3 regions of the Janthinobacterium rivuli genome follow, and region 1 is predicted to be linked to each of the others. Evidence: predicted binding sites of a transcription regulator. Region 1 holds the regulator's gene; each other region holds the start of a gene.
The links. Region 1 encodes FNR, which switches genes on or off when oxygen is low (the NO sensors DNR and NnrR bind a similar motif). Its sites were predicted from a motif close to TTGATNNNNATCAA; they were not measured.
Positions count from the first base shown of each region.

Region 1 (7,464 bases):
CCGCGAGCAGATCTACCCTCGCGAGGCCAAAGGACGCTACGCTACCTGGCGATGGGTATGCGTATGGCTTACCCAGCTCGCGTTCTACGGCTTGCCGTGGTTGACCTGGAATGGCAGGCAAGCCCTGCTGTTCGATTTGACCACGCGCAAGTTCTACATTTTCGGCGTCGTGCTGTGGCCCCAGGATTTCATCTATCTGGCGGCCCTGCTGATCATCTGTGCGTATTTGTTGTTCCTCGTCACGGCCATTGCCGGGCGGGTGTGGTGCGGGTTCTCTTGCCCGCAAACGGTATACACGGAAATTTTCCTGTGGGTCGAACGCCGCATCGAGGGTACGCGCAGCGCGCGCATGGCCCTCGACAAGCAGGGCCCCTCCGTGCGCAAGGCGTTCAAGAAGACGGCCAAGCACCTGGCATGGGGCGCCATCGCCCTGTGGACGGGCTTTACCTTTGTCGGCTATTTCACGCCGATCAAGGAACTGGCGCAGTCGGTGACCACCCTGAACTTCGGTCCTTGGGAATGGTTCTGGGTCTTGTTCTACAGCCTGGCAACCTACGGCAACGCGGGCTGGCTGCGCGAGCAGGTGTGCAAATACATGTGCCCCTACGCGCGCTTTCAGAGCGCCATGTTCGACCAGGACACCTTGATCATCACCTACGATGCCAAGCGCGGCGAACCACGCGGCGCCATGAGCAAGAAGGCTGGCAACAACGACAAGCTGGGCGACTGCATCGATTGCACCCTGTGCGTGCAGGTGTGTCCGACCGGCATCGATATCCGCAACGGCCTGCAGTATGAATGCATCGGCTGCGCCGCCTGCGTCGATGCCTGCAACAGCGTGATGGACAAGGTCGAGCGGCCGCGTGGCCTGATACGCTACAGCACCGACCATGCGATGGAAAACAACTTCAATTCGAAGCAGATACGCCAGCGCGCCATGCGCCCACGCGTCCTGATCTACACTTCCATCCTGGCCCTGATCATCATCGCCGTATGTACCTCGCTGGCCCTGCGCACGCCCCTGAAAATGGACGTGATCCGCGACCGCGGTTCGATGGGACGCGAAGTGGAAGACGGCATGATCGAAAACGTCTACCGCCTGCAGATCATGAACACGTCCGAGCAAAGCCAGCATTTCAAGATCAGCGCTTCCGGCTTGCCGGGCCTGACCTTGCTGACGCGTGAAGAAGTGACCTTGCAGCCGACGGAAACGCTGGGCTGGCCGATCCGCCTGCGCGTGCCGCACGGCGTCGGCGAGAAGGGTTCGAACAAGATTGCGATCGAATTGCAATCGCTGGACAACCCCTCGCTGCATGTGCGCGAAAGCGCGGTATTCATCGTGCCGCGTTAAAGCAGGAAGGCCGGTTCCCGCATGGGGACTGGCCGTTTACACAGGAGAAATACCATGTCCGACAGTCTGAAACTGCAGCCTCCCGTTGCACCGTGGTACAAGCATCGCTGGCCATGGCTGCTGATGATCGGTCCCGGCCTGTCCGTGGTCGTCGGCAGCTTCATGGGCTATATCGCGTTTACGCAGCCCGATGCGCTGGTGGTGGGCGACTATTACAAGCAGGGCAAGGCGATCAACCAGGATTTGAAGCGCGACACGATCGCCAGCGACCTGGCGATGGCTACCAGCTTGTCCTACGACGTGGCGTCAGCGCGCCTCAGTGGTTCCGTGCACAGCTTCGGCAAAGCTTACCAGGGTCCGCTGCAGCTGCACCTGGCGCATGCGACCCTGCCGGAAAAGGACATCAAGCTGCTGGTGCGGCCCGATGCGGCCGGCAATTTCTCGGTGGCGCTGCCGATGCTCGAGCGCAGCCGCTGGCAAGTGCTGGTGGAAAACGACAAACGCGAGTGGCGCCTGTCCGGCATCTGGACCTGGCCGCTGCAACGCAGCATCGCGCTGCACGCCGATGAAGAGCTGTAGGCCTTATTTGCAGACGTCGGTACCGGCCGTGATGGCCTTCAATTTTGCCGGCTGCAAGATTTCAATTTCTCGGTTCGAGACGCGCAGCCAGCCTTCCTTCTTGAACTTCGACAGCAGGCGGCTGACGCTTTCGATGGTCAGGCCCAGGTAGTTGCCGATTTCCTCGCGCGACATGCGCAGCTGGAATTTGCTGCTCGAATAGCCGCGCGCTTCATAGCGCGACGCCAGGTTGACGATGAAGGCGGCAAAACGCTGCGTCGCCTGCATATTGCCCAGCAATAGCATGACGCTTTGCTCGCGCGTGATTTCCTGACTCATCATGCGGTGGAAATGGCGCAGCAGGGTCGGCATATTGCCCAGCAATTGTTCCAGGCTGGAAAACGGGATTTCACACACTTCGCTGTCTTCCAGCGCCACCGCATTACAGTGGTGGCGGTCGGCGCTGATGGCGTCCATGCCCAGCAGTTCGCCGGCCATCTGAAAGCCCGTCACCTGCTCTTCGCCACCGGGATTGATCTGGTACGTCTTGAAGTGCCCCAGGCGGATCGCGTACAGGTTCTGGAACGAGTCGCCGATGCGGAACAGCGAGGCGCCGCGCACGATCTTGCGGCGGCGGCCGATGATCTGGTCCAGCCTGTCCATGTCGCCCATATCGAGGCCCATCGGCAGGCACAATTGATGCATGCTGCAGGTCGAGCATCGCGCACGCAACGCTTCCACGTTCACTGTAGGCAAGGTTGGAGTGAGTAGCGCTTCAGTCATGTCGGTACCTTTTAGAAAATGCAACAACAAGTTTACTGCATACAGGGTTGCCGTGTGCCAATTTCACGGCAATTTCGCTGAATAAACGACGTTCCGACTTTAATTATATGGCAACATCGTCAAAAGCCCATGCGGGGAGGGCAATTTGCGCGGCGCCGCTTGCCAAGCTGGGGTATTGATAGGAAAATTCCTGACAGCATTACTTGCCGCCTGTGCCGTCCGGTACTGAAAAGGAAATCATGAAGCCTCTCGGCATCAAAGCAAAAGTCGCGCTGGCCACCAGCCTGACCTCGATCGCCATGATCGCGCTGGTCACCATGATCCAGGTGCAGCACATGCGCGACGACTTCACCCGAGTACTGCTGAGCCAGCAGTCATCCCTGATCAGCCGCACCGCTGCCGAGCTCGACGACAAGCTGGGCATGCTGCTGCAGATCGTCACCCTGACGGCCCGGCAGCAGCCGCCGGAACTGATCGCCCGGCCCGCCCAATTGCGCGAATACTATTCGCGCCGCTCGATGCTGGTGCTGTTCGACGACGTGCTGGTGCTCGACGCGCAAGGCGCCGTCGTGGCCGACATGCCGGAAGTGCCGGGGCGCGCCGGCATCAATGTTGCCGAGCGCGAGTATTTCCAGACCGTCCTGCGCACGCGCCAGCCCATGATCACCGAACCGATGCTGGGCAAGTCGAGCGGCATGCCCATCGTGCAGATGGTGGCGCCCGTGCTCACCGCCGATGGCCAGGTGGCCGGCGTGGTGATCGGCGTGCTGCGCCTGTACAAGGACAATCTGCTGGGGCGTTTGCGCTCGGAAAAGGTCGGCAAGAGCGGCTATTACTTCATCCTCACGCGCGGCGCCGTGCCGCGCTACGTGCTGCACCCCGATACCAGCCGTTTGCTGCAGCCGCGCCAGCCGAACGCCAATCTGACGACGACCCAGCTGCTGAAGGAAGATGGCGAAGGCAGCATGGTCAGCACCAACAGCCGCGGCATCACGGCCGTCAACAGCTTCAAGCGCCTGAAATCGGTGAACTGGCTGCTGGCCAGCTCGCTGCCCGTCGACGATGCCTTCGAACCATTCGATGGCGTGCTGTACCGGCTGGTGCTGTGGAGCATCCTTGCCTCGCTGCTGGCCGCCTTTGTTCTGGGCTGGGTCACCGTGCGCCTGCTGTCGCCGCTGGTGCGCCTGCGCGACACCCTGCTGGCCCTGCGCACCAGCGGCAGCCGTTTCACCCCCGTGCCGGTGCAGCAGCGCGACGAGATCGGCGAACTGACGGAAGCGTTCAACGGCCTGATGAGCGAACGCGACCGCCTGCAGCAGGAACTCGAAGCGCGCGCGGCGGAGCTGGAGCAGGAACGCGACCGGGCCGAGGCGGCCAACCGCGCGAAGAGCGATTTCGTGGCCAACATGAGCCATGAAATCCGCACGCCCCTCAATGCCGTGCTGGGCATGGTGTATTTGCTGGGCAATACCAGACTCGACACGGAACAGCGCAAGTATCTGACCATGGTCAGAGTGGCGGGCCAGTCGCTGCTGGGCATCCTCAACGACGTGCTCGACTATTCGAAGATCGAGGCGCGCCGCATGGAATTGTCGCCCGTCGAATTCGACCTCGACGAAGTCATGAATACCCTGGCCACGACGATGACGATGAATGCGGGCGAAAAGGAACTGGAACTGGCCATCGCCGTCGAACCCGACGTGCCGCGGCGCCTGGTGGGCGACGCCCAGCGCCTGCAGCAAATCCTCGTCAACCTGGCCGGCAACGCCATCAAATTTACCGAGAGCGGCGAAGTGGTGGTGGCCGTCAGCCTGGCCGAGAGAGAGAGCGGCCGCGCCTGGCTGCGCTTCGAAGTGCGCGACACGGGCATCGGCATGACGGAACTGCAGCAACAGCAGCTGTTCGCCGCGTTTTCGCAGGGCGACCAGAGCATCACGCGGCGCTTCGGCGGCACGGGCCTGGGCCTGGCCATCAGCAAGCAGCTGATCCACATGATGGGCGGCGACATCGCCGTCGCCAGCAGCGAAGGCAAGGGCAGCCGCTTCTGGTTTAGCGTGCCCTTCGAGATGCTGGCGCAGCCGGCGGAAACGCGGCGCACGCCGGCGCTGGGACAGCTGCGCCTGCTGGTGGCCGACGACAACCGCACCACGCGCGAACTGATCGTCAAGCTGATCGAGGCGTGGGGCTGGCTGGCCGACGAAGTGGACTCCGGCTTTGCCGCCATCGAACTGTACCGCGAACGCCTGGCCCAGCAGCAACCGTACGACGTGGTGCTGGCCGACTGGCACATGCCCGTCATGGACGGTCTGGCCACGGCCAAGGCCATCCGCCAGGCGGCCAGCGGCCAGCGCCAGCCCATCGTGGTGATGGTCAACGCCTTCGCCCGCAACCACCTGGAGGAAATCTCCAGCGCGGCCGAGGCCGACGTCGTGCTGATGAAGCCGATCACGGGATCGAGCCTGTTCGACGCCCTGCACCAGGCGCTGATTGCCAAGGACGACGGCGGCGAACAGCGCATCCTGCACCAGCCGCTGGGCACGGAACTGGCCGGCGTGCATTTCCTGCTGGTGGAAGACAATCATTTGAACCAGGCCGTGGCGCGCGGCATCCTCGAACACATGGGCGCCACCCTGGACGTGGTGGGCGACGGCTTGCAAGCCGTGGAACGGCTGCGCACGGAAGCGCTGCGCTACGACATCGTGCTGATGGACATGCAGATGCCCGTCATGGACGGTTTCAGCGCCACCCACATCATCCGCACGGAACTGCGCTTGGGCCTGCCCGTGATCGCCATGACGGCCGGCGTGCTGGCGTCCGAGCGCGAGCGTTGCATGACGGCCGGCATCAGCGATTTCATCGCCAAGCCCGTCGTGGTGGAAGAGATGATGGAAGTCATCCTGCGCCACCTGCCCAAGCGCCCGCCAGTGCAGACGGCCGAGCCGGTGACAGTTGCCGATGAGGAAGTGTTTTCCATGGCGCCGCTGATGCGCGTGATGGGGCGCGACGCGAAGGGGCGCGGCGTGCTGCGGCGCATGGTCGAAGACGCGCTGAACAAGGGCATGACGCCCGTGCGCGACGCCGAAACCGCGTTGCAGGCTGGCCGCCACAGCGACGTGGCGCGCATCCTGCACAGCGTGCGCGGCTCCGTCGGCACCCTGGGCACGAAACGCCTGATCCGCGCCGCGTTCGCCACCGAGGAAGCCATCGATGCGGGACGCTTTGATGAGGTGCCGGCGCTGCTGGCGCACACGGCGCTGGAGCTGGAACTGGTGCTGGCGGCGGCGGGGGATTGGTTGTCGAGGCTAAAAGATTAAAAAGGTAGGTCGGATTAGCGGTGGCACGCCGCGTAATCCGACAACATTGTTGGCGGATCATGTCGGATTACGCGCAAGCGCTAATCCGACCTACGCTTATGCGGGTACGCCCAGAATCACGCTCGACGCCTTGAACATCGCCGTCACGCTGCTGCCAAGCGCGATGCCCAGGTCGGTACTGCTCTGATTCGTGATGATGGCGGCAATCGTGCCGCCGCGCGGCAGGTCCAGCACCACTTCCGTATTGACGGCGCCCGTCTGCACGCGCGTCACCGTGCCGGCCAGCTGGTTGCGCGCGGAAAAGCGCGCGCCTTCGCTGTCGGTCACGAGGATGATGGACGAAGCCTTGATCAGCGCGAACGCTTCCGCGCCCGGCACCAGGCCCAGGCTGGCGCTGCTGCCCTGCGTGACGATGGCCACGATGTGCTGTCCGCCCGGTAATTCCAGGGTGACTTCGTCGTTGACGGCGCCCTGTTTCAGTTCGGCCACCTTGCCCAGGAATTGATTGCGCGCCGTCGTTTTCATGGCCATTCTCCGTATGAGTAAAAGATCGTCGGCGATGCCTTCGGCCTGGCTGCCCAACTGGCGCAGGTAGCGCGCATGCTCGCGCTCGATGATGCGGAAATTGTCGACCAGCTGGCGTCCCCGTGGCGTGAGCCGCGTGCCGCCGCCGCCCTTGCCGCCCGTCAGGCGCTCGACCAGCGGTTCGCCGGCCAGGTTGTTCATCGCGTCGATGGCATCCCAGGCCGCCTTGTAGCTCATCTTGACGAGCTTGGCCGCCTGCGTGATGGAGCCGCATTCGGCGATGGCGCCCAGCAATTCCACCCTGCCGGCGCCGCCCAGGTTTTCTCCGCCCACCGTCATCCATACCGAGCCTTCTAGGCCGATTTCCGCTGCCGCTGATTTATCCAATGCGTTCACCCAATGCCATGTGGTCTTCCCTGTTATCGATCTGTCCGTCGCGCAAGTACAGCACGTGCTCGCCCAGGATGCGCGCATCTTCCGGATCGTGCGTGATCAGGATCATGGGCACGTCCAGACGCTGCTGCCACTGGCTCAGCTCCAGGCGCATTTTGACACGCAGGGCCGGATCGAGGGCGGCAAACGGCTCGTCGAGCAGCAGCGCGCTCGGCTCGGCCACGAGCGCCCTCGCCAGCGCCACCCGCTGGCGCTGGCCTCCGGACAACTCGTCGGGGAACTGATGCGCCAGTTCCTGCAAGTGGAAGGCATCGAGCCAATGCTCGACTTTCTGCAATTTTTCGCGCGCGCGCGGGTTGAACCAGCCGCGCGCCAGGCCGAAGCCCACGTTCTGGCGCACCGTCAGATGCGGGAACAGCGCGTAATCCTGGAACAGGTAGGCGACATTGCGCTGCTGCGGCGGCAGATTGATGCCGGCGGCCGAATCGAACAGGGTGCGCCCGTTCAGGCGGATATGGCCTGCATCAGGCGTGAAGAGTC
Region 1 is NZ_CP121464.1:288,976-296,439, forward strand. It holds gene ccoG (cytochrome c oxidase accessory protein CcoG) at 1-1,351, shown strand, start outside; gene P9875_RS01225 (FixH family protein) at 1,406-1,930, shown strand; gene fnr (fumarate/nitrate reduction transcriptional regulator Fnr) at 1,934-2,692, opposite strand; gene P9875_RS01235 (response regulator) at 2,932-6,006, shown strand; gene P9875_RS01240 (TOBE domain-containing protein) at 6,103-6,870, opposite strand; gene P9875_RS01245 (sulfate/molybdate ABC transporter ATP-binding protein) at 6,911-7,464, opposite strand, start outside.

Region 2 (7,464 bases), 2.6 Mb from region 1:
CAGTCGCGGCCTGCCGCATCCTTGTCGATGTAGGTCTTCACCTTGCCCAGGGTGTCGAACACCTTGAGCATGGTCGGGCCGGTCAATTCCTTCTGGTCCAGCTTGAGGATGGCTTTCTTGTAGAACTCCGTGCCGCCCACGCCCAGCGCGACGGATTCAAACACGGTGGCGTCCTGCCAAGGCTGGCCGCCGTGGGCGATCGCGATGCCGCCCGACTTCTTGATCTTCTCGGCCGCGTCGAAGAACGCATCCCAGGTGGTCGGGGTGGTGGCCACGCCGGCTTTTTTCAGCACTTCCGGATTGACCCACATCCAGTTGACGCGGTGGACGTTGACGGGAGCGGCAACATAGTGGCCCTTGTATTTCATGATGTCGGCGACGACTTTCGGCAGCACGGCATCCCATTTGCCTGGAATGGCGGCATCATCGATATTGGCCAGCACGCCTTCAGCGCCCCACTCCTGGATCGATGGACCCTTGATCTGGGCGGCCGTCGGCGGGTTGCCGGAAATGACGCGGGTTTTCAGCGCGGTCGCGGCGTTTTCGCCAGCGCCACCGGCCACGGCGAAGTCTTTCCAGCCGAAGCCGCTTTCTTTCACGATTTGCTGCAACTGGCCCACGGACTTCGCTTCACCGCCGGAGGTCCAGTAGTGCAACACTTCCACGTCGGTCGCAAACGCGCTGCCGGCAAATGCCAGGGTGGTCAATGCGGCCAGTTGGGTAATCTTGAATTTCAGTTTCATCTCCACATTCCTTTTTTGATCAAGCTTTTAGGGGGCTTCGGCATACGGGGGCCGAAAAAGGTGAAATCTGCGCCTGTACCGGCGCTCTTGTGCTCAGACCCGCTTATAAACGGGCATCATCTTGGTGTAAAGACGGCGCCGTGATCCATGACATGACTACACTGCATTTATATCACGGGACGGCGCCAAAAACGCATCCGCGAAGGATGCGCCAGGTTGATCTGCACTTACAAACATCAACACTGAACCAAACCGTCGCGAGCGGCAGTGATTTGTGGCCGAGAAGCGCAGCCGTGCTGGAGCACGGTGAGCATCGCAGGCCGCAAAGCGCGCCGCGCAGCAGGTTTGGTTCTGTGTTTAGAACCAGGTTTCGACTTGGAAGCCGTACGAAGTACCGCTGGTATTGTTGTTGTAGATCGGGCCGCCGTTGTTCGACGCGTTGACCGAGGCGGTGGCCGCATCGTTCCATTTGCCGTAGGTAACAAAAGCGCGCAGTTCAGGACGCGACCACAGGCCAGGACCGGCGGAGATCGTCGGTGCGATGGTCAGCTTGGTCAAACGCTTGGCTGGCTGGCCGCCCGATTGCGTCACGCGATCCGTGCCCAGTTCGCCCACCAGCTTGAAGTTGTTGGTGAATGCATACACGGGACGCACGCCGACCGAGGTCCAGGTCGACGAACCCTTGGCGTTCGATTCGTCTTTTTGCCACAAGGCGACGAATTCCATGCCGAAGTTGGCCATCGGCTGGATCGCCATGTCATTGAAGATGCGCGTGCGTTTCACGTCCGAACCGAAAGTGGTGTCGCCCGAAGCGCCGAACTGCGCGCCCGTGCCGGTGCCAGGGCCGACGCCGTACTGCACGCCGAAGGTATTGCCGCCGCCGAACACTTTCGCCTGGCGGTGGAATGCCGACAACTGCCAGCCGTTATGCTTCTTGCCGTAGAAGTCGTTGTCCTTGCCTTCGCCGATGATGTAGGTCGCGGCCAGATCCAGGGTGCCGTTTTCATTGACGGGAATTTCACCGTAGATGAAGTTCTGGCGCACGGCCGAGGTGGTGCCGAGGATGGCGCCGTTATCGTCGCGCTTGTTGACATCGTTGTCCTTGAAGAAGGCGTACGAGAATTTACCCGGGCCAGCAGGAATGCGGTCCAGGCCGGCGCCCGTGCCGTTCATGTTGATGTACTGCAAGTCCAGCATGTGGATGTCAGGACGGTAGTAGAAGCGTTTACCGATCCAGGCCGTGCCGCCGTTCAGGAAATCGAGTCCCTGCGCTTCGACATAGGCCTTGACGATGCCCAGCTTGTTGCTGCCGAAATCCGAGTTTGGCGCGTAGGCGTTGACCCAGACGGTGGCCAGATAGTTCACGCCGCCGGACTGGGCAACGGACTTGGTGTAGCCGAATTCCGTGTAGGCGTCGCACTCATTGCCCAGACGGTATTTCATGGTATTGCCACCCAGGCCGAAGCAGCCTTGCGAACCGCCGTCGCCCGAGGTATTGCTGCCGGCGCCAGCGCGCAGGTAGCCGTGGAAGCCTTCGGCGTCGGATGGGTACATTGGATCGGCGGCAGCGGAACCGCTGGCGATGGCTAAGACGATGGCAGCTGGCAGTGTCTTCAACACGGCCTTCAACATGTTGCGATGCAGCATGGTAAGTCTCCTCAGTAGTTATTTTTTATCTAGTCATTCGTGGCCGAATGTACTGGCCAGAATTCTTTCCAGCAGAGACATAGTAACTATACTACGAACAAATATCAACATATTATGTTGTAATCCTACGACTACTCTGCGACACTTTATTTGCGTACCGACAGGCGAGTTGACTGCCCTGTTTTTCCCGCTGGCGCCATCCGTTTCCAGCACTGCGGGCAAGCATTTGCGCAGGCGTCCCGCATTTTTCGGCACGCGGCACGTATACGAATTAAAATCCTTGGTTTTTGCCATAACGACAGTGCGCCGCCAAGACAGCGCACGCATACGAGACTAGGCACCGCCATGAAAATTGATGAAAAAATGGAAGTAGCAGGCAGCGATCCGGCGGAGCGCTTCAGTGAAGGGCCGCGCCTGCTGGCCGACATCGGCGGCACCAACGCCCGCTTCGTGCTCGAAACGCGCCAGGGCCACCTGGAAGCGGTGGCCGTGCTGCCCTGCGACGACTACGCATCGCTGCTCGACGCCATCACCGCCTATATGGACAGCAGCGAGGCGCGCGCCGCCGGTTCGGCGCGCGTGCGCCATGCGGCCATCGCCATCGCCAATCCCATCGACGACGACAATATCCGCATGATGAACCATCACTGGTTCTTCTCGATCGAAGCCATGCGCGCCACGCTGGGCCTCGACACCCTGCTGGTGGTAAACGACTTCACGGCGCTGGCCATGGCCCTGCCCTACCTGCGGCCCGACCAGCGCCTGCAGATCGGCGGCGGCATGGCGCGCGCCGACAGCGTCATCGGCCTGCTCGGCTCGGGCACGGGCCTGGGCGTGTCGGGCATGATCCCCGCCGAAGACCGCTGGATCGCGCTGGGCAGCGAAGGGGGCCACGTCAGTTTCGCCCCGTGCGACCAGCGCGAGATGGACGTGCTGTCCTTCGCCTGGCGCGAACTGTCGCACGTCTCGGCCGAGCGCCTCGCCTCCGGACGCGGGCTGGAACTGATCTACCGCGCCCTGTCCGAGCGCGCCGGTATGCCCGATGCGCCGCCGCTGCTGGCGGCCGACATCACCAGCCGCGCGCTGAACAATGAATGCGACGTATGCCTCGAAGCAGTCGACTGCTTCTGCGCCATCCTCGGCTCCATCGCTGGCAACGTGGCCATGACCCTGGGCGCGCTGGGCGGCATCTATATAGGCGGGGGCATCGTGCCGCGCCTGGGCCCCCTGTTCGAACAGTCGCAGTTCCGCGCCCGCTTCGAGCAAAAGGGCCGCCTGAACGAATACCTGGCGCAGATCCCCACCTTCCTGATCACGGCCGAACTGCCCACTTTCCTCGGCATCGCCGCCATCCTCGCGCAAAAGCTCAAACGCGCCCATACCGGCGCGCCCATGCTCGAATCCGTGCGCCAGGCGCGCGGCCGCATGAGCCCATCGGAATGCAAGGTGGCCGACTGGGTCTTGAAAGAGCCGAACGCCATGCTGACCCTGCCGATCGCCGAAATCGCCCAGCGGGTTGGCGTCAGCCAGCCGACCGTCATGCGCTTTTGCCGCTCGGTCGGCGTGCAGGGCCTGGCCGACTTCAAACTCAAGCTGGCGTCGGGACTGACGGGCGGCGCCATCACCGTGGCGCACTGCCATGTGGAAATCTCGGATTCCGACGCGGAACTGGCGCGCAAGGTGCTGGGCAATAACGCCTCGGCCGCGCTGGCCATGCGCGACATGCTCGACGTGAAAGCGCTGACGGCCGCCATCGAGCTGCTGCGCGGCGCACAGCGCGTGGAACTGCTGGCCGTGGGCAGCGCCCGCGTGGTGGCCGACGACATGCAGCACAAGCTGCTCAACCTGGGCATCGTCAGCAGCTTCTTTGCCGACCCGCAAGCGCAGGAAATGAGCGCCGCCATGCTCAAGCCGGGCGATGTCGCGTTGGTCATTTCCCGCTCGGGCGCCCTGCCCGACCTGCTGCGCACCGTCAAGGTGGCGCAAGGCTGCGGCGCGCGCGTGCTGGCCATCACGGCCAGCGGTTCGCCGCTGGCCAAGCTGGCCGACGTGCTGCTGACCCTGAACCACCCGGAAGGCAACCTCAATTTCGTGCCCATGATCGTGCGTCTGCTGCAGCTGATGATGCTCGATATCCTGTCGGTGGGACTGGCGCGGCGCGACACGGCGCAGCGCACCAGCGCCGCCGAACTGGAAGAGGGTCAATTGCACGGCATGCGCATCAGCGGCAAGCTGAAATTCGGTGGCCACCTCGAATAAGGCGGCGCACGCCGCCCCCGATACGTCCAGCGGCGCCACCGTGCATGATGTGGCGCGCGTGGCCGGCGTCTCGGCCATGACGGTATCGCGCGTGATCAACGGACGCACCAGCGTCAGCGCGGCCACGCGCGACAAGGTCGAGGCGGCGATCGCCAGCCTGCGCTACCAGCCCAACCTGGCGGCCAGGGCGGCCCGCACGGGCACCCTGCGCATCGGTCTGTTGTACAGCAACCCGAGCGCCGCCTTTCTCAGCGAATTCCTGGTCGGCGCCATGGATCAATGCCGCCAGGGCGGCGGCCAGTTGCTGCTCGAACGCTGCGAAGACATCGACAGCCAGCGCGCCGGCATCGATTGCCTGGTGGCGGCCGGCGTGGACGGCATCCTCGTGCCGCCGCCCCTGTGCGATTCGCCGCAGGTGCTGGCGCAGCTGAACCAGATGGGCATCCCCGCCATCGCCGTGGCCACGGCGCGTCCCTCGCCCGGCGTCTCGGCCGTGCGCATCGACGACTACGAAGGGGCGCTGGCCATGACGCGCCATTTGATCGCACTGGGCCACCGCGACATCGGCTTCATCGAAGGCGACCCGGCGCACACGCCCGCCCTGCTGCGCCGCCAGGCCTTCGAAGACGCCATGCGGGAAGCGGGTTTGCAGGTGCCGCCGCACAGGGTGGCGCAAGGCTACTTTACGTATCGCTCGGGACTCGACGCGGCACGCCAGCTGCTGGCGCAAGCACCGCACCCGAGCGCCATCTTCGCCAGCAACGACGACATGGCCGCCGCCACCCTGGCCGTGGCGCACGGCATGGGCTTGCAGGTGCCAGCGGAATTGAGCGTGTGCGGCTTCGACGACACCCCCGTCGCCACCACCGTCTGGCCCGAACTGACCACCATCCACCAGCCCATCGCCGACATGGCGCGCGCCGCCGTCAATCTCGTCATCGACGAAATCCGCCAGCGCCGTACAGGAGAAACGTCGCCCGCCACGCATCATCTGATGGCGTTCACCCTGATGGAACGGGCGTCGACGGGACGCGCACGCTAGCCGCGCGCGTGCATGACGCTCAAGCCTGCATGTCGGGCAGTTCGATTTCCGCCTTGCGCGCCGCGATCTGGCTGGCCATGGCTTGCAGGTCGAGTTCCGCGTCGCGCGCACACGGGAAAATCTCGCCCTCTTCTTCCAGCACGTGGTGATCGATTTGCTCGGACAAGACCTTGACCTTGGCGTCGTACAAGTCTTCGCCAGGCGCCATGGCGACGATTTGCGCGATCAGCTCCTTCGCCGATGCGTGTTCGACGACGGCTTCGTCGATCAAGTCTTCATTCGAGCGGCTGGCGTCGCGCACGGCGGGATAGAAAATTTCTTCTTCCACCATCGCATGCTTACTCAGTTCCTGACAGATTTTCAAGGCCAGCTTGCGCTTGCTGGCCAGCGAACGGTCGCTGAGGCCCTCATACTGTTCGAACAGTTCTTTCACGGTTTGATGGTCTTGCGTCAGCAGCTCGATCGCGTCCATGTCCGGCATGCCGGCCTGTGTTTGGGAAACGGAAGCTGCCTGAGGTGATTGGGTGGCCATGATGTTGTCTCCAGTTGTACACATGAAGTCCCCATTCTAGACAGCACCCTGTGATAGCCATGTAGGAGCATGGCTTACGACAAGGTAGGCCGAACGTAAAGGTGCCTACCTTGTTGATGCAGATCAGGCCTGGCCTGACCTAACTGCTGACCTAACTGACGACCGTGCGCGCCTCCAGCGATTCCACCAGTTCCACCGAAGGTGGCGCGCCGCCGGCCGCCAGGCAGGCGCCCGCGCCCGCCGCGACGGCAAAGCGCAAGTGCTGGCCGCCATCGGCGTCGGGCCGGTACATCAGGCTGTACAGCAGGCCGCCGATGCTGGCGTCGCCCGCCCCCACCGAGTCGACCACCTCGATGACGGGCGGCGCCGCCTGCCATGTCCGTTCGCCCTGGTACAGGGCCGCGCCCTGCGCGCCGCGCGTATATAAATACATGGCGTGCGGATTCCAGCTGCGCAGCATGGCAAACGCGCCATCGATGTCGTCGTGGCGGAACAGGCCCGCCAGGTCTTCATCGGACACCTTGATCACGTCGGCCAACTGCGTCATGCGGCGCAGGGTAGTGTCGTAGCGTTCATCCATCATGATGCGGAAGTTGGGGTCGTAGCTGATTTTCACGCCAGCCGCCTTCAGTTCCTGCGCCAGCGCCACCAGCTTGCCCGCCAGCGGTTCGCGCGCCAGGCTGATGCCGCCGAAATGCACCCATTGCGCGCCCTGCATCCAGCCGGCCGGCAAGCGCGCCGCGTCGAAATGCAGGTCGGCGCTGTCGTCGCCGATGAAGTAATATGTGGGTGGATGCAGTTCATGCACGATGGCCAGCAGCGGCGACTTCGCATGGCGCTGCAAAAAGCGCATGTCCAGGCCCGCCACGTCCGTCGCTTGCGCCAGCGCGTCGCCAAAGACGTCGAGGCTGACGGCGCCCGCAAAGGCGCTGGGCACGCCCAGGCGTGCCATCACGCGCGCCACATTCCAGGTCGAGCCGCCCACCTGGCTGCTCCAGGAATCCGCACCCGTGCGCAACATGTCCGTCAGCGCCTCGCCGGCCGACACAAAAGTTGGAAAAGAGGTGCTCATGCCGCACCGCCAATCGCGTTCAGCACTTCATGGCAGGCGCCCATGGTGTGGTAATCGGTCTTGCCGGCCGGGCTTTTCTCCTTGCTGATCTTGCCATTCTCGGGCGTCAGAATGCGGTACCAGGCGCCGTGTTCATGGTCGACGAAGTGCTGCCAGCTGTAGTCCCAGA
Region 2 is NZ_CP121464.1:2,844,146-2,851,609, reverse strand. It holds gene P9875_RS13130 (ABC transporter substrate-binding protein) at 1-743, opposite strand, end outside; gene P9875_RS13125 (maltoporin) at 1,101-2,390, opposite strand; gene P9875_RS13120 (glucokinase) at 2,736-4,649, shown strand; gene P9875_RS13115 (LacI family DNA-binding transcriptional regulator) at 4,633-5,691, shown strand; gene P9875_RS13110 (hemerythrin domain-containing protein) at 5,711-6,163, opposite strand; gene P9875_RS13105 (carbohydrate kinase family protein) at 6,375-7,295, opposite strand; gene P9875_RS13100 (AGE family epimerase/isomerase) at 7,292-7,464, opposite strand, start outside.
Region 2: P9875_RS13110 (hemerythrin domain-containing protein) is a predicted target of FNR. The motif match lies at 6,337-6,350, and genes of this name have one in related genera.

Region 3 (7,464 bases), 2.0 Mb from region 1:
GGGCGCCGTGGGCGCCAGGGCGGCGATCATCCGCCTTAGATGAATTCTTCATATGCAAGGCTGAAAAGATTCCTTTTTGGAAATAAGCGTGCCGCGGTCTAATGGCGGCATTCGTTATCCACCAGAGGAATTCCATGCAGACCCGTCTTCACTTCGCCGCGCTTCTTTTCACTTCCATCGCCTTTGCGCAGGTGGCGCAAGCGGACCAGCTGGCCGCCATCAAGGCGAAGGGCGAGCTGGTCTGCGGCACCCTGGGCACGGACGAGCCGAACAGCTTCATCGACGCCAGGTCGCGCCAACTGGTCGGCTATGAAGTGGACCTGTGCCGCGCCATCGCCCAGGGCCTGGGCGTCAAGCCGGTGATCAAGCAGCTGGCCGTGGCCGCCCGCATTCCCGAATTGCAGCAGGGCCGCATCGATATCCTGACGGCGTCCCTGACGCACAACAAGGAACGCGAAGCGCTGATCGATTTTTCCCTGTCCACGTTTTACACGGGCCAGCGCGTGCTGGTGAAAAAAAGCAGCAATATCACGACGGTCGCTGGCCTGGCCGGCAAGAAAGTGCTGACCGTCAAGGGCGGCACGCAGGAGCCGAATATTCGCAAGGCCGTGCCCGGCGTGGACGTGGTGACGTTCGAGACGGCGGGCCAGGCTTACCTGGGCTTGCAGCAGGGAAAAGGCGTCGGCTATGTCGACGATGAAGTCTCCTTGCTCAACAACTACGCCAAGCTGGGCGCCGCGCAAAAGGATTACATTGTGCTGCCGCAAAACATCAGCCAGGAAGTGTTTGCCTTCGGCATCCGCAAGGGCGAGACGGGCGTGAAGACAGCCGTCGACCAGGTGCTGCGCGGGCTGGAAAAATCGGGCGAGGCGGAAAAACTGTTTTTCAAATGGTATGGCCCGACGAGCAATGTGAAGTTCCAGAAACGCAATTTCAAGATCGAATCGGACAAGATCGACGCCTGAACCTTGCCTGACGCTTGCGCATGTTTGATCTGAACTTTCTGCTGGCCGGCGACTACCGCGACTGGTTGCTCTCCGGCCTGCTGCTATCCCTGCAACTGCTGGCCATCACCTTGCTCTTGTCTCTGCCGCTGGCGTGCGGCGTGGCCATGCTGCGCCTGGCGCCGTCGCGCCTGCTCAATGGGCTGGGCGCCGCGTATGTCGAGCTGATCCGCAACGTGCCCTTGCTGGCGCACTTCCTGTTCTGGTATTTCGGCGCGCCCGAATTGCTGCCCGACACGTGGAAGGAACGCTTGTATGCCGGCAATATCGAAGCCGTCAGCGCCATCACGGCCCTGACCTTATATACGGCCGCCTACATGGCGGAAGATATCCGCAGCGGCATCCGCGCCATTCCTGCCCAGCAATTCGAGGCGGGCAGGGCGCTGGGTTTCAGCTTTCTCGCCACCATGCGCCTGTGCATCGTGCCGCAGGCGCTGCGGCTGGCCGCGCCGCCGCTGCTGTCGCAAACCCTGAACCTGTGGCAAAACACCAGCATCGCCACCGTCATCGGCGTGGCCGAGCTGATGTACCAGACGCAGCGCGTGGAAGCGGCCTCGTTCCGCAGCGTGGAGGCGTTTGTCTTCGCCAGTGCTGCCTATCTGGTCGTGTCGCTGGTGATCGCGGGCCTGGCGGCCTGGCTGCAAAAGAAGGTGTCCTGATGCTGGAACTGCTCCATGATTACTGGCTGTATTTTCTCGTCGGTCGCTATCCCGAGGGACCTTTGGGCGGCCTGGCGCTGACGGTGCTGCTGGCCAGCCTGGCGCTGGTGCTGAGCCTGCCGTTCGGCTTGCTGCTGGGATTGGCGCGTCTGAGTCCCTGGCGGCTGCTGCGCTGGCCCGTCGCCGCGCTGATCCACGTGGTGCGGGGTATCCCCTTGCTGCTCGTCATCTTCTGGGCCTACTTTTTCCTGCCCAGCATCACGGGCCATGAAAGCGGGCAATTCGGTACCATGCTGGCGGCTCTCGTCATCTTCGACGGCATTTATCTGGCGGAAATCGTGCGTGCCGGCGTGCAAGCCGTGCCCACGGGCCAGGTGGAGGCGGCCCGTTCGCTGGGCTTGAACTATCTGGACAGCATGCGCCAGGTCGTGCTGCCGCAGGCGCTGCGCCACATGCTGCCGTCCCTGGTCAACCAGTTCGTCTCGACCATCAAGGAAACCTCGCTGGGCACCATCATCGGCCTGGCCGAAGTGTCGTTCATCGCCTCGCAAGTGAACGGCCTGGTGCTGACGAAACCCGTGCAAGTGTATTTTTTGCTGGGCATGACGTACTTTGTTTTATGTTTCAGTCTGTCGCGCGCCGCCTTCTGGCTCGAGCGGCGCCAGGCGCGTCTTTTGAAAGCGGCAGCATGATTACCTTTGACAACGTCAACAAATACTATGGCGACTATCACGCCTTGCGCGGCATCAATGAACACGTGGCCAAGGGCGAGGTGCTGGTCGTGTGCGGGCCGTCCGGTTCCGGCAAGTCGACCCTGATCCGCACCATCAACCGCCTGGAGGCGATCGCTTCGGGCCGCATCACGGTGGCCGGCCAGGACATCCACGTGCCGGGGCTGGACGTGAATGCCTTCCGCTCGCACATCGGTTTTGTGTTCCAGCAATTCAACCTGTTTCCGCATTTGTCCGTGCTGGACAATTGCGCGCTGGCGCCGCAGCGCTTGCGCGGCCTGACCCGGCGCGAGGCGGAAGAGCGGGCGCTGGCGTTGCTGGACCGGGTGGGCCTGGCGCACAAGGCGCGCGCCATGCCGGCGGCCCTGTCGGGCGGGCAGCAGCAGCGCGTGGCCATTGCCCGCGCGCTGGCCATGCAGCCGCCGCTGATGCTGTTCGACGAGCCGACCAGCGCGCTGGACCCTGAAATGGTGGGCGAGGTGCTGCAAGTGATGCGCGACCTGGCTCAGGGCGGCATGACGATGGTGTGCGTGACGCATGAAATGGGCTTTGCGCGCGAAGTGGCGGACCGCGTCTGGTTCATGGACCACGGGCAAGTGCTGGAACGGGCCACGCCCGAGGAATTTTTTACGCGGCCGCAACATGCGCGCGCACAACAATTCCTGTCCGATATCCGCAGCCCGTTCAGCGCGGCCGCATGATTGGCGGCTGTGTGCGCAAGCGAACGGTATTTCGCCGGCGGCAGGCGCACGCTAGCCAGGCAAGCGGCGCATGGTGCGCCAGCAGCCGATCAGGAGGGCCGTATCATGTCACGCATCATCGCAGGTCATTTTCAGTTGCAGGAACAGATAGACGCCGCGCGCGCGGCCCTGAACCAGGCGGGCTTTCCCGACAGCCGCATCAGCGCCTTCTTTGTCAACCAGCCGGGCCAGCACGACTTGCACGCGCTCGGCGGCGACCGCGACATGTCGCCGGGAGCGAAAGAGACGCCGGAAGGCGTGGTCGAGGGCGTGGCTGTCGGGGCCGCCGTCGGTGCGGGCATCGGCGCGGCCACCACCCTGGCGACAGGGCCGCTGGGCCCGGTGGTGGGGGCGCTGGTGGGCGCGCACGTGGGCTCGCTCTACAGTTTCAACAAGATGAAGGACGCGGGCGAGCCGGAAGCAAATGGCGAGGGGAACGCCGAAAACCGCCGCCAGCCACGCCATCCGGGCATGCTGATCGCCGTCGCGCTGGGCGGCCCCGACGAGCGCGAACGGGCGCTCGAAGCGTTGCACCGGCTGGGCGCCGAGCATATCGAGGAAGCGGAAGGCACGATCGCCAATGGCGACTGGCATGATTTCGACCCGCTCAGCATTCCCGTGCTGGTGGCGTGAATTCATAAATTCCGAGCTGCATGAAATTTAGGTATGATCCTTGTTAGTATTAGTAATTATTGGTAAATAATGCCGACAGGGATAGTTTCCGCGCGCCCGAAGTGAAACAGGACCAAGGTGACTGCCCGTAGTACTTGCCTCGCATGCTAACGAGTATGGATAGGAGGGCGCGTCATGACACAGGCATGGTTCATTCTGACACGGGCCGATGGGCGCGACATCTGCGCGCCCTCGCCGGCACAGCTGGCTGATGCGCTGGCCGAGGTCTACCGCGGCGGCGCCACGCAGGACGGCAGCCCGGCCGCCGTCTTGTTGCGCTTTGGCTACGACGATGGCCTGATGTATCAGGTCGAGGTCGCTAGCGGAGGCGAAGTCACTTTCGAGGAGTGGTCGGACCGTGATTGTGAAATCGCCCTGGCCACGCCGCGTCACATGTCGGCCCTGCCGCAGGACGACGCGCTGCAGCTGTGGCAGTGGCTGGCGCAGCGCCAGGTGGCGAAGATCCGCAGCCAGCCCTGGCAGGGCGGCTAACCCTGCCGTTTTTCCAAAGGTCTAGTGTGCCATCAGCACGGGGATCGTCATGCTTTGCAAAATCGTGCGCGTGACGCCACCGAGGATGGTTTCGCGCAGGCGCGAATGGCCATACGCTCCCATCACCAGCAAATCGGCCGACAGGTCGGCCGCCTGCGACAGCAGCGCTTCGCCGATGTCGCCGCGCCGCACGCCACCGCCATCGAGCAAATGCAGCCGCGCTTCCACGCCGTGGCGCGCCAGGTACTGCGTCAGTTCGGCGCCCGGTTGTTCGCCGTGCTCGGCCGCATGCACCTGGGCGTCGAAGATGGCCACGTGGACTTGCCCGGCGCGCTGCAGCAGGGGCAGGGCGGCGCTCACGGCGCGGCTCGCTTCCTTGCTGGCATTCCAGGAAATGAGCACATTGCGCGCCGCTGCCGGCGGCGCCAGCAGGGGCAGCGGCGGCGCATACGGCACGATCAGCACGGGACGGCCCGAATGCAGCAGCACATAGGCGGGAAAGTCGCGCATCACGGACGGCGATTTATCCTTGGCATTGTATTGGCTGATGACGACCAGGTCCGCATAGCGGGCCAGCAGGCTGATGCCGCCCGCCGCCTCGTCGTCGAGCACGCGCTGCTCGAACGAGGCGACGCCGGCCGCGCGCACCTGTTGCTCGAAACCGTCGAGGGCGCGCGTCGCCCGTTCCCGCAGGAAATTCAGATGCAAGCTCAGGTTCGGGTCGGCATCGAGGTCGGGCTGGTTCTGGTACAGCAGCCGCGACACGCCCGTCAGCGCCACGCCCGTCAGGTGGCCGCCGCAAGCCTGGGCGATGCTGGCGGCCGCGTCGATGCGGGCGCTGCGCCCGGCGCTGTCGTCGATGTGGAGCAATACGGTTTTATATGTCATGGCCTGTCCTCTCGCTGTGCGGTAGCGGTCATTCTGGCACAGACGGGGAGGCGGCCGCGCACGCATGCGCCATTCTTGACAGGCTGGGCACTTGATTTGGCGCAAGGCTGCCAATAAAAACTGCTCCTACACTTGATGCCACGCAGAACAACCATAACAAGCGGGGAGAGACAGTCATGAAGGAACAAAAGGTAGCGCTGGTCACGGGTGGCATGGGCGGCCTGGGCACGGCCTTGTGCCGCCGCCTGCATGGGGCGGGCTTTGCCGTCGTGGCGGCGCATACGCCGGGCAATGCGCGGGTGGCAAACTGGCTCGAAGAGCAGCAGGCGCAGCAGTATTATTTTCATCCGCTGTCCCTTGACGTGACGGATTTCGCTGCCTGCAGCGAGGCCGTGGCCAGCGTGCTGGCGCAGTTCGGCAGGGTTGACGTGCTGGTCAATAACGCCGGCATCACGCGTGACCAGAGCATGCGCAAGATGGAATTGCCGCATTGGGCCGAGGTCATGCGCACCAATCTCGACAGCCTGTTCAACATGAGCAAGCAGGTGCTCGAACCCATGCTGGCCAAGCGTTGGGGCCGCATCATCAATATCTCGTCCGTCAACGGCCAGAAGGGCGCGTTTGGCCAGTGCAACTATGCAGCCGCGAAGGCGGGCGTGCATGGCTTCAGCAAGGCGCTGGCGCTGGAAGTGGCGCGCCACGGCATCACCGTCAACACCGTCTCGCCCGGCTACCTGCGCACGCAGATGGTGACGGCCGTGCCGGCCGATATCCTGGAAACGAAAATCCTGCCGCAGATTCCCCTGGGTCGCCTGGGCGAGCCGGACGAGGTGGCGGCCCTGGTCGCTTACCTGGCATCCGATGAGGCGGCATTCGTCACGGGCGCGAACATCGCCATCAATGGCGGACAGCACATGAGTTAAGCAAGCGTGCCGCTTGCACAGAGGCATTGGCAGTAGAGGAGACCCGTCCACCCAGCCGGCGCACAGACGCTGGCGCAGGACGGAAGGCAATGGCAGTCACGCTGGAAAACACGGGGCAGGGCAGCGATGCCTTGCCCTTTGTTGTTGCGCCGCCGTTATGCTCTCCTCACGGCACCGAGCGCCGGACTTTTTCCAGCCGCGTCTGGCAATCGATGCACAGCCGCGCTTCGGGACGCGCGTTCAGGCGCGACAGGCCGATGGCTTCGCCGCAGTTGTCGCACAGGCCATAGCTGCCATCGGCAAACCTGGCCAGCGCATGCTTGATGATGGTCAGCTGGGCCAGGTTGTGCTCGGCCGCTTCGCTGACGAGGGCGTTCAAGGTGCGCACGCTGGCGTTGTCGGCCGGCGAGGCTTCGACTTCATTGAGCAGCGAGGCGCGCGCGTCCGCTTCGGCCGCTTCGTTCCCGATCTGTTCCAGCAACGCCAGCTTGCGTTGCTCCAGCACGCCCTGCAGGCGCTGCAGCTGGTCTTGCGGCAATCCATTCATGGTTGTCACCCGGTAGAGGTTACTTCCATCATGGTAGTCCAAGATTGGCGGCTCTGCTTGCGCTACCACCCGCGCCGCGTTTGACGCGGCGCAGGCGGGCGGGGGCCATTCTATGCTGGTTCTTTGAGGCAGTTGACCATCCAGGCGACGCCGAACTGGTCTTTCAGCATGCCGAAGCGCTTGGCCCAAAACGTTTCCTCCAGGGGCATCTGGATGTTGCCGTCACGCGCCAGCGCGTCGAAGACCCGTTCCGCCTCTTCCGGCGTATCGACGGTCAGGCAGATCGAGCTGCCGTGCATGCCCTTGGCGCCATCTTCGCTGCAGCCGCCGTCCGAGCCCATCAGCATGGTTGGTCCCAGCTGCACCGAGCCGTGCATGATCTTGTCATACCAGTCTTCCTTGACTTGCTCCTGCATCGGCGTGCCGCGATACGGCATCAGGCACAGGTCGGTGCCATGCAGGTGCTGGCGGTAGTATTCCAGCGCTTGCGCGCAGTTTCCATCGAATTGCAAATACGGTTCGATACGCATGTTGGTCTCCTCTGGTCGTCCCGCAGGCACGATTGCCCGGCGGGGACGTCCCAGTATAGGCGCTCGCCGGCCGATTTCAATCAGTCCGGCGCCATCTCTTGCAGCCGCTCACGCACCTTGCCCAGAGTACCCAGGATGCGTTCGGGATTGCCAGCAAGCACGGCGCTGCCCAAGTGCAACAAGCTCGTCGCCAGGCTGATCCAGTGCCGCACGTCGTCGTTGCGGGCGATGCGCAGGCGCACCGTGTCGAGCAGGCCGCTGAGCTGGCGCTGCGCCGT
Region 3 is NZ_CP121464.1:2,239,564-2,247,027, forward strand. It holds gene P9875_RS10275 (serine hydrolase) at 1-43, shown strand, start outside; gene P9875_RS10280 (transporter substrate-binding domain-containing protein) at 135-965, shown strand; gene P9875_RS10285 (amino acid ABC transporter permease) at 980-1,663, shown strand; gene P9875_RS10290 (amino acid ABC transporter permease) at 1,663-2,355, shown strand; gene P9875_RS10295 (amino acid ABC transporter ATP-binding protein) at 2,352-3,095, shown strand; gene P9875_RS10300 (glycine zipper domain-containing protein) at 3,201-3,767, shown strand; gene P9875_RS10305 (hypothetical protein) at 3,942-4,298, shown strand; gene P9875_RS10310 (universal stress protein) at 4,320-5,186, opposite strand; gene phbB (acetoacetyl-CoA reductase) at 5,363-6,109, shown strand; gene P9875_RS10320 (TraR/DksA family transcriptional regulator) at 6,276-6,656, opposite strand; gene P9875_RS10325 (VOC family protein) at 6,767-7,186, opposite strand; gene P9875_RS10330 (hypothetical protein) at 7,267-7,464, opposite strand, start outside.
Region 3: P9875_RS10310 (universal stress protein) is a predicted target of FNR. The motif match lies at 5,278-5,291, and genes of this name have one in related genera.